DNA from 2 places in the Monashia sp. NPDC004114 genome. Region 2 is predicted to be linked to the other one. Evidence: predicted binding sites of a transcription regulator. Region 2 holds the regulator's gene; the other holds the start of a gene.

Region 1 (5,286 bases), on a different contig from region 2:
GAACACCATCCCGGCGCCCGCTGCGATGATGGTCACGAAGACCCCCATAGCAGCCCACGACTCCGTCACGAGGAACACACGCGTTGTCAGCAGTGCGCCGCCGGCGAGGGGACCGCTGCGTGGGACACGCGTCGCGCGCCACCGCCTTGGGCGCGCCGACCGGGCCCGACGTGTGGTTCAGACCGCGCTCATTGGCTGACGCGGGGGGACTGGCACCGCGGGTCTGATCCAGAATGCCACGATGGCTGGGGTCACTCTCGAAAAGGTGAACGGCCTTGCCCAGCCGGGCAAGCATCGTTGGGTGTCGAGTGGCCCTTCAGCGGTGGCTTCCGGGTGCGCGGGCGGATCAGGCGGTTGGGTGCCAGCGGACTGGGCCGGCCACGATGGGCGGCTGGCTGGGTGCGCGCCGGTGGTCCGGCCGTGGCCTGGCGTCTGATGTCTCGGGTCGTGATGCCGTGGCCTGCCGGTCGTAGTGGGCTCTGCGTGCGGGGTCGTGCAGCACCTCGTAGGCGGCCAGAACCTGTTGCAGGGTCGTGTCGGACAGGGCGGGGTCTGAGGCGTCGACCGATGCCCGGGTGTCGGGGTGGTGTCGCCGGAGCAGCGCCCGGTAGGCGTGGCTGATCTGGGCTGGGGTGGCGGTCGGTGGGACTCCCAGGACGGTGTAGAGGTCGGGCCGGGGGGTGGTCATGGTCGGAGAGGAGTTGGTGTGGGTGTGGGCTGGCGTTGTGGCCCCGGCCCGGTGGGGCCGGGGCCACTATGCGAGGAGAGTCTCGTCCGGCCTGCAGAGTTGGCGCCGTTCGGGCGCGCGTCGCGCAATTTTGCGTCAGACGCTGCGGGTTGGGATGTGCCGGCCGGGTGAGCGATCACCTCGTGTGTGGTGGTTCAAGGCTGGCGATCACCTGCCTTTCTCCTCATTGTTCTGTCTCATGGGGTCGGTCCGTATCGGCTCCGTTTGGTGGAAGCGGGGGTGAGCGCTGCCTGGCCCAGCGACGGATCTGCGGGTCCGGTGCCGGCCAGCGGTGGTCTGGGCCAGTGTCGACCGCGCGGCGGACTCCCCCGCCACCTGAGGGCCCGCCGGCCGCGCCGCGTCCGGGCAGGCGGGTGGGCGGCTCGGGCCACTCGGCGGCGATGATCGCCTCGAACTCGGCCGCGACCAGGTCGGGGTCGTTGCAGATCAGGTCGAGGAACTGCTCATCGACCGTCGCGGCTGACGTCTCAGTGGTGTCGCTGGTGTCGCCGGTGGCCGGTGCGGCGAGGGGTGCGGTGGGCATGACCGGTCCCTTCCGGGTCAGGCGGTGTCAGGCGTTGATGGCCTTGCGGTCTTCGTCCTTGCTGGTGATGGCGATCTTGCGTGGCTTGGCCTGTTCGGCGACCGGGATCTGCAGGCTGAGCACGCCGGCCTCGTAACTGGCGCTGATGTGCTCGGTGTCGAGGTTGTCGCCCAGGATCAGCTGCCGGCTGAAGATGCCGCGCGGTCGTTCGGCGGCGAGCAGTTCGGCATCGCTGGCCCGCGATGGGCGTTCGGCCTTGACGGTGACCACGTTGCGTTCGACATCCAGGTCGACCGAGTCCGGGCTCACCCCCGGCAGGTCGAACTCGACATGGAACGTGTCGCCGTCGCGCCAGGCGTCCATCGGCATGACCGATGGTCGGGCCAGGGTGCCGTTGCTGCCGAACACCTGCTGGGTGAGCCGGTCCAGCTCGCGGAACGGGTCGGTGCGCATCAGCATCGTGTCCACCTCCATCACTCCTGTTCTGTTGGATGCTCCTTGGTGGGGCCACAGCCCCCGGTTTGGGATCTGTGGCGTGCGCTATAGATTTCATATAGCACTCGTGGGATGCTGATGCAAGAGGCGATTTCACGGAAGTTCGGAAGGACGCGTTCGAGTGGACAGGCTGGACAGGCTGGATGGACCGGACCCGGCCCGAGGTGTGTATGGCATCTCGGTGGCCGCCGAGCTCGCGGGCACCGGGGTGCAGAACCTGCGCGCCTACGAGGCGCGCGGGCTACTGACCCCGGAACGCACCGCCGGCGGCACCCGCCGCTACAGCGCCGAGGACATCGACCGGCTCCGCCGCATCGGCCAGCTCCTCGGGGCCGGGCTCAACCTCGCCGGGATCGCCATGGTCATCGACCTGCAGGACCAGAACGCCCGGCTTCGATCGGACCACAAGCCACACACCGCGAAGGAGGACCAGCGATGACCGCCAACCGCGTGCACCCCACCGACAACCCGAGGCCGCCCACCGACGACTCGCAGCTCCTCTATGCCAGCGAACCAGTCCCCGAAGCAGACCGGCTCGAGCAGCTCACCCCCGTCGACCCGGCAGCCCACCAGGGACTTGCTTCCGCTCCCGGCGGACCAACCTCGACCGTGCGCGCGAGCGCGGACGAGCCGCGTGGACCCGCGGATGAAGCCGACTGGCTGGAACAACAGCTCACAGTTCCCGCCGCTGACCCCGACGACGAAAACTACCCACCGGACCTGAGCAGTCGCAGTAGCCGATAGATCCCTAACCTCAAGCCGAAACACCCACTCGCGCGCCAGCAGCCGTCGGTGAGTTAAAGGGAGGACTTCGTGTTCCCTGGGATCCGGAGGAGACTGGGGCGCACCACATGGGCGACCGCGCGTGTTTACCGGCGGCCCTCGGCTTCCAGGAACTCGTGGACTTGGCGGATCGCGACCGAGCCCTCACCGACGGCGGAGGCGACGCGCTTCACCGAGCCACTTCGTACGTCGCCCACGGCGAACACGCCCTGGCGGCGGGTCTCGAACGAGCCGTCGGAGCAATCTGCGGCAGGCCCGGTGAGTATGAAGCCCTTGGCGTCCAGCGGGATCTTTCCCAGGAGCCAGCTGGTTCGGGGGGCTGCACCGATCATCACGAACAACGCTGTCGTCGCAACGCGGTGCTCCTCATCCGACTGGAGATTGTGCAGCAGCACCTCTTCGAGAGCTTCATCCCCGATGAGCTCGCACACCTCGCTGTTGCGCCAGATCCTGATGCGTGGCGCATGCTCCACACGATCGGCCAGATAGCGGGACATGTCCCTCTCCAGGTCGTCGTGTCGGATAACCAGGTTGACCACGGGCGATTGCCGGGCCAGGAAGCAGGCCGCTTGGCCGGCGGAGTTTCCACCGCCCACGACGGTGACGGGGTCCTGTCGGCACAGCCGGGCCTCGAACTCCGTGGCGGCGTAGTAGACGCTGCTGCCCTCGAGGCGGTCTATACCGGGGATGTCGAGACGTCGGTATTGCACCCCGTGGCGACGAGCACAGCGTGTGCGATCAGGGCGTCACCCTCCGCCAACCCCACCACGTGATAGCCGTCGGCCTGCGTGAGGGAGGTCGCCTCGCCGGGGATGTTGAAGACGGCGCCGAACTTTCGGGCCTGCACCACGGCGCGGTCGGCCAGCTCCGCGCCGGTGATACCGGCCGGGAACCCCAGGTAGTTCTCTATCTGGGACGACGTAGCCGCCTGCCCGCCGGTGGCGAGCGCGTCCAGTACGACCGTCGAGAGCCCCTCGGAGGCGGCGTAGACCGCCGCGGCCAGGCCGCCCGGGCCTGCGCCGACCACGACGAGGTCGTATGCCGCCCGCTTCGGCGCCGCTCGTAGCCCGATGAGGTCGGCCAGCTCAGTGGTGCTGGGGTTTCGCAGGACCGTCTGCCCTTTCCAGATCACGACGGGTGTCTGGTCGGGTGAGATGTCGAACGCCCGCAAAGTGGCCTCTGCCTCGGGATCCTCCTCCACGTCCTCCCAGCGGCACGGGATGCGATTGCGGCTCGCGAAGTCCCTCAGCCGGCGGGTGTCGGATGAGTAGCGGGAACCGATGATCCGAAGGCCGACGCCGAGGTCGGCGTGAAGGGCGCGTCGGAGGATGAAGGCCCGCAGTATCAGATCTCCGAGCGCCTGATCCTGGGTGACCGCCTCCTTGAGGCGGTCGTAGGCCACTTCGAGGACCTCCACGTCGGTGTGGGCGATGGCGGTGACGTAGACAGCTTGGCCCGTCAGCATGGACAGATCGCCCACGAACCGACCCCGGCCGTGGACGGCGATCACTCGCATCTCTCCCTCGGTGCTGTCCTCCTGGACAACCTGGACCCTGCCGTCGAGCACGACGAACAGGCCGCAGTCGCGGTCCCCCTCGCGGAACAGCGTGGTGCCCTTGGTCAACGCTTTCCGCTCGCCGTACCGCGAGAGCAGCATGATCTGCTCGTCGGTCAGGCGGGTAGGCGCCCGTCGTGTCGGGAGTCTCGGGCAGGTCCGCGAGCTCGGGGTCAGACGAACTGCTCGTCGGCATAGCACCACCTCCAGTTTCTCCCCCGGCTCGATCGAACGCACGATGACGTGGCCGGTCGTGGCGGCGTGAGCGCGCGCGTGTCGCATCGGTGACGAGTCGCAGCAGCCGACCTGGCCACAAGTCAGGCACTGGCGCAGGTGCACCCACGGAGTGCCAAGCTGCACGCACTCGGCGCATAAACGCCGGGCGGGTGGCGGCACGGGCCGGATGATTCCGAGGTGCGGGTCGGCGCTGACGCGGGTGGGGTTGGCAGTCATGACGCCAATCTGGCCACCACGGCAACGGTCGTTCTGGGTGTGTTCTTCCTGTACGCCGCGCTCTTCCTGCTCGCACTCCTGACCTCACCGGTTCTGGTGCCTGCACATCTGCTCGAGCAAGGCATCGGGCATGCTGTGCGACCCGACGACTACATGAAGCTGGCGTGGCTTACCAGCTCTCTCGCGACACTGGGCGGAGCTCTCGGGGCAGGTCTTGAGAGCGACGAAAGGGTTCGGGCCGCCGCTTACACGTACCGGCAGGAGTCGCGTCAGACCGAGCCGAAGGGGTGAGCAGCGCTCGTCGACGTCCTCCGAGATCGCCAGCAAGCCTCGCACCTGGCGGGCGGCCTGGACAGCCTCCCAGAGGCAGACGGCCCACCGGAGGCCAATACTCCGGACCCTGGCGTGGGCCCGGTCGGCGGCCCAGTCGAGTACCGCGCCTAGGTCCCACGCCTTGCACCCGGACAACTTTGCGTTCCGCTTGTGCGCGAACCATCCAACCTGGGTGATCGTGAGCTCGACACGTTGGGCGGTGAACTCAGGCCTGCTCGAGAGTACGTCGATCCGGAAGCGGTTGGGCTGGTCCTACCCGCCGAACGGGTTGCGTTCAGTCGTCCTTCTTCAGGTTCCCGTACTTCTTCACCACGGCCGCGCGGACCTTCTTCTGCCCGGCCGCGGTGCCGTGCTGTGCCACCCGAGCCAACGCGTTCCGCGCATGCTCGATGTCTG
Region 2 (5,286 bases):
CGCGAGCCGCTTGCGACGCGCGCGCGAGCCCCGTGGACGGCGACGGAGCCGCTCGCCGTGCGCGCGTCGGCGCGCCGCGCTTCGGCCAGGGCCGCCGATGCTGCCGCGACGGGTTTGGTCAGGGTGACGGGCCGTCCGTCGACGAGGAATCCCGGCCCGAGCGGGAACGCCTTGGTGCGGCCACCGCGGTCCTCGAGGTGGACCACGTGCATCCCGCCCGCCTTCTCGACCCGCACGACGGCGCCGACCCAGCCGGTCTCGACCTCCTCGACGACCAGGTCAGGCTCGGCCGGCAGGTCGACCGAGCGCCCGCGCCGGGGCGCCCGCCAGTCGCCGCCCAAGACGTCCGATCCGTAGCGATCCATGGAAGACACAAGCCCACACGGTATGCCGCGCGGACGCCGTGACCATTGACCGCCACGCGGTGGGCCCCTCCCCCTCGCTGCCCTCCGTTTGGGGGCCGGGGCGCGCAGATGGATGGTGTTTCCCGGACCTGGCCCTCCGTTTGGGGGCCGCGGCGCGCAGATGGGTGGTGTTCCCCGGACCTGGCCCTCCGTTTGGGGGCCGCGGCGCGCAGATGGGTGGTGTTCCCCGGACCTGGCCCTCCGTTTGGGGGCCGCGGCGAGGGTTTCGGGTAGGGCAGTGTCGTCGTCTGCGGCATACGGTGGGATGAAATCGGAGAACTGGACGCGGCGACGTAGACTTGGCACTCGGGTCGCGAGAGTGCCAGGCCGAGGCGAGGAGGTGTCGCGATGAGCGAGGAGCGCAAGCTGATGGTGCTGCGCGCCATCGTCCAGGACTATGTCCAGACATCCGAGCCGGTCGGCAGCAAGGCGCTCGTCGAGCGCCATCACCTCGGGGTCAGTGCCGCGACGGTTCGCAACGACATGGCACAGCTCGAGGAAGAGGGCCTGATCCACGCCCCACACACCTCTGCCGGTCGCGTGCCGACCGATGCCGGGTACCGCGTCTTCGTCGACCGGCTCAGCCAGATCAAGCCGCTCGGTGCCGGGGAGCGCCGTGCGATCTCGCACTTCCTCGAAGGCGCCGTCGACCTCGACGACGTCGTCGACCGGACGGTGCGGCTGCTGGCCAGCCTGACCCGACAGGTCGCCGTCGTGCAGTACCCATCGCTGACGCGCTCGACGGTGCGCCACATCGAGTTCGTCCCGATCGGCGCGAGCCACCTGATGATCGTCCTCATCGTCAACACCGGGCGCGTGGAGCAGCGCGTCGTCGACACCGGGCGCTCGGTCGTCGACACCGACGGTGAGGCCCTCATCGCCTGGCTGCGGAGCAAGGTCAACGACGTCGCAGCCGGGGTGCCGTTCGCGGTCGCCACGACCCAGCTGCGCCGGCTGGTCGAGGAAGCCGACGAGGCCGACCGCCCGGCGCTGGGTGCGGTGGTCTCCGCACTCGGCGACGCCCTCGCCGAGGAGCGGGAGGAGCGGGTCGTGCTCGCCGGTCAGGCCAACCTCGCCCGCGCGGCCACGGCCGACTTCTCGCGGACGATCGGGCCCATCCTCGAGGCCCTCGAGGAGCACGTCACGCTGCTGCGCCTGCTCGGCCAGCTCGGCGACGACCCGGAGCTGGTCTCCGTGCGAATCGGCTCAGAGAACCCTGTCACCGGGCTCCAGACCACCTCGCTCGTGTCGATGGGGTACGGCTCCGGCAGCGAGCGCATTGCAAGCCTCGGTGTCCTCGGCCCGACCCGCATGGACTACCCCACGACGATGGCAACGGTGCGCGCCGTCGCGCGCTACGTGTCCGAGGTCCTCGACGACAACCGCTCGACCTGACCGTGCCGACAGCGCAGCCCATCCGCCACCGCTACCCAGCATCAGCCCCAACAGCCCGAAACCAGCCTTGACCTCCGATCCTGACCGACACCGACGCGAGCCGCGCCTGCACGGCCCGAACGCCACGCACTGAAGGAACACCCGCTTGAACGACTACTACGCCGTCCTCGGTGTCTCCCGCGACGCAAGTCAGGAGGAGATCAAGAAGGCCTACCGCCGGCTTGCCCGCAAGCTCCATCCGGACGTCAACCCCGGCCCGGAGGCTGAGGAGGAGTTCAAGCGGGTCTCGCAGGCCTACGAGGTGCTGTCGGACCCGCAGAAGCGTCGCTCCTTCGACCTCGGTGCCGACCCGTTCGCGACCGCTGGCGGCGGCTTCGGCGCCGGCGCGGGCTTCTCCTTCAGCGACGTCATGGACGCCTTCTTCGGAGCCGGCGCAGCCGCCGGCAGCCGTGGTCCGCGGTCGCGGGTCCAGCGCGGTCAGGACGCACTCGTGCGGCTCGACATCGACCTCGCCAAGGCGGTCTTCGGCTCCGAGGAGGAGCTGACCCTCGACACCGCGATCGGCTGCGTCCGCTGCGGCGGCGACGGCGCCGAGCCCGGCACGGGCCGGCAGACGTGTGGCATCTGCCACGGCGCGGGCGAGGTGCAGCAGGTCCAGCGCAGCTTCCTCGGCCAGGTGATGACCTCGCGCCCCTGTGTCAACTGCCAGGGCTACGGCACCGTCCTCACCGACCCGTGCCACGACTGCTCCGGCGACGGCCGGGTCCGCACCCGGCGCACGCTCAAGCTCAAGGTGCCGGCCGGCGTCGACACCGGCACCCGCATCCAGCTCACCGGCGAGGGTGAGGCCGGGCCCGGCAACGGCCCCAAGGCCGACCTGTACGTCGAGATCCGCGTGCTCAACCACGACACGTTCACCCGGCGCGCGGACGACCTGCACTGCAGCGTCGAGCTGCCGATGGCGGCGGCTGCGCTCGGCACGACCGTGAAGCTCTCCACCTTCGACGGCATGCAGGACCTCGAGATCCGCCCGGGCACCCAGAGCGGCGATGTCCTGACCCTTCGCGGGCTCGGCGTCACGCACCTGCGCCACGGCGGCCGCGGTGACCTGCTCGTGCACGCCACGGTGCAGACCCCGACGCGGCTGACCGAGGAGCAGCAGGAGCTGCTGCGTCAGTTCGCGGCGCTTCGGGGCGAGGAGCGTCCGGAGGGCCGATTGACGCCCGCGAACAAAGGCCTCTTCGGCAAGCTGCGCGACGCGTTCAAGGACAAGTGAGCGCTCGGTGAGCACCCCGTGACCCATCAGCTGTTTCTGGCCGGGCGCGAGGTCGTCGCGGAGGCGGCCGTGGGCTCGACCCTGGTGCTCGATGGTGATGAAGGCAGGCATGCTGCCGCGGTCGTGCGGATCAAGCCGGGGGAGCGGTTCTTCGTCGCGGACGGCGCTGGGCGTCGGGCCCTCGTCGAAGCGGCATACGTCGACCGCGCGAGCGTCCGGGGAGTGGTGGTCTCGCTGAGTGAGGAGCCCGAGCCCGCCCCCAGGCTCGTGCTCGTGCAGGCGCTCGCCAAGGGCGACCGGGACGAGCAGGCGGTCGAGGCCGCCACAGAGCTCGGCGTCGACGAGGTGGTGCCTTGGCAGGCGGAGCGTTCCGTGGTCGTGTGGCGCGGCGAGCGGGCGGCGAAGTCGCTCGCCAAGTGGGAGGCCGTGGTGACCCGGGCGACCAAGCAGTCCCGCCGCGCCCGTATGCCGCTGACGGCGCCCGCGGTCAACCTCACGTCGCTCGTCGGTCGGGTGGGCGCCGCGGCCCTGACCCTGGTGCTGCACGAGGACGCGAGCGAGGCCCTTGCTGACGTGCGGCTTCCGGACGGTGGCGATGTGCTGGTCGTCGTCGGTCCGGAAGGCGGCATCACCGACCGTGAGATCGAGGCGCTGACCGAGGCCGGGGCCCACCTGGTGCGCCTCGGTCGCACCATCCTGCGCGCGTCGTCGGCCGGTCCCGCCGCTCTGGCCGTGCTCAGCGCCCAGTCCCGCTGGCGCTGACTTCCGCAACACACCGAGCAGTCGCAAACCATGACAGTAATAACCGTCGAACCTTGCGACTGCCCGGTGTGTTGCCGGGGAGGGGGCCGCGCGGAGCCCGCGTGGTGCAGGCGCGGGGTCAGCGGACGGTGAAGGGGATTCGCTGCTCGGCGGTGACGGACCCGTCCTTGGCGCTCGACTCGTAGACGCGGATCACGTAGCTGCCGGGATCGAGCGCGGTGTTGGTGCTGAACGAGTACTTGCCTCGCGCCGGCGCGCCGGCGTCAGCCGTGGTGAAGCCCGACTCGACCTCGGTGCCCGACTTGAGCAGCTGCCACTGGACGTTGGCCTCGAAGGTGCTGGCCAAGCCGCTGACATCCAGCGGACGGCCGGCCTTGAGCACCTGCCCGCGGTACGGCTGGTCGATCCACACCGGGGCGACGACCGTCAGCACCTCGATCTGGTCGGTCGGTCGGTTGTAGACCGCGGTACTGGGCAGCCCGGGCGCGAGGTCGGCGTCGTGGGGGACGGTGATGCGGACCGGAAGGGCGCCTTGCGCAAGGGCGGCCTGCACCGTCCACACGATCTGCTGGACCGCGAGCGCGCCGCCGCCGGTGGGTGTCTGGCCGAGGCCGGTCGACAGCTTGACGGTGATCTGGCCGTCGGCCACGGACACGGCCAACGGCACCGACGCAGCCCAGGGCGAGTCGTACGGTGGGCTCGACGGCAGGAGGTTCGGCGGACCGAACGCGTGCCGGAGGGCGGCCAGGGCCTTGTCCTCGGGCGTGGCGGACTTCGGCATCTCCACGGGCACGAACTCCCGGAAGAGGCGTCGCTGGTCGCTGCCCGGTGCCACCGGCCCGACGTAGTAGACGGGCAGGGACACCGTGGCCGTGGCGGGCGGGACCTCGGGGGTCGTGGACGAGGTCGTCGGGCCGGTGGCGGTGCTGGTCGGTACGCTCGAGGGAGCAGACGAGGCGACGCTCGAGGTCTGCTGTGACGTGGCGACCGTGCTCCCGGCGACCGACGGGTGGTTCCCGGACGGCCGGTTGACCGCCCAGACGGTCCCGCCCACGAGCAGGGCGACCGCCGCAGCCGCGGCAGGCACGAGCCAGCGGTGCGGCCGGTGGGTCGTGCTCGACTCGGCCACATGCGCGTCATCGAGGATCGCTGCGAGACGCTCGGTCGGGGAGATGCGCTGCGCCTCGCTCGCGAGCGACCGGCGCAGGTGTTCCTCGACGGGCCTCAGGCCGGCGCCGATGCGAACCGGCTCCTCGTCCCCGCGGCCCGGGGTGGGGCGTGTGGGTTCGTTGTTCATGACAGCTCCGAGGGGTCGATGGTGTTGCGCAGGGCCGTCAGGCCCCGGTGTGCGTGGGTCTTGACGGCGCCCGGCGAGATGTCGAGGGTCTGGGCGATCTGGGCCTCGGACAGGTCCGAGTAGTAGCGCAGCACGAGCACCTCACGCTGCCG

The links. The regulator HrcA, encoded in region 2, represses chaperone genes, less so after heat shock. The targets are predictions, from matches to a motif close to TTNGCACTCGNNNNNNNCGAGTGCNAA.
Region 1: the regulator HrcA is predicted to act here: its motif matches at 1,825-1,851, upstream of ACWEOW_RS02365 (Hsp20/alpha crystallin family protein).

The regions. Positions count from the first base shown of each region.
Region 1 covers NZ_JBSGGK010000001.1:536,324-541,609, forward strand. Annotated here, with positions in the region: gene ACWEOW_RS02350 (hypothetical protein) at 1-36, opposite strand, end outside; gene ACWEOW_RS02355 (J domain-containing protein) at 347-688, opposite strand; gene ACWEOW_RS02360 (hypothetical protein) at 912-1,271, opposite strand; gene ACWEOW_RS02365 (Hsp20/alpha crystallin family protein) at 1,299-1,730, opposite strand; gene ACWEOW_RS02370 (MerR family transcriptional regulator) at 1,888-2,205, shown strand; partial or broken gene ACWEOW_RS02375 (FAD-dependent oxidoreductase) at 2,636-4,557, opposite strand; gene ACWEOW_RS02380 (hypothetical protein) at 4,519-4,848, shown strand; partial or broken gene ACWEOW_RS02385 (DUF6582 domain-containing protein) at 5,165-5,286, opposite strand, start outside.
Region 2 covers NZ_JBSGGK010000002.1:440,162-445,447, reverse strand. Annotated here, with positions in the region: gene ACWEOW_RS04820 (DUF3097 domain-containing protein) at 1-365, opposite strand, end outside; gene hrcA (heat-inducible transcriptional repressor HrcA) at 753-1,799, shown strand; gene dnaJ (molecular chaperone DnaJ) at 1,945-3,075, shown strand; gene ACWEOW_RS04805 (16S rRNA (uracil(1498)-N(3))-methyltransferase) at 3,094-3,837, shown strand; gene ACWEOW_RS04800 (Gmad2 immunoglobulin-like domain-containing protein) at 3,956-5,134, opposite strand; gene ACWEOW_RS04795 (RNA polymerase sigma factor) at 5,131-5,286, opposite strand, start outside.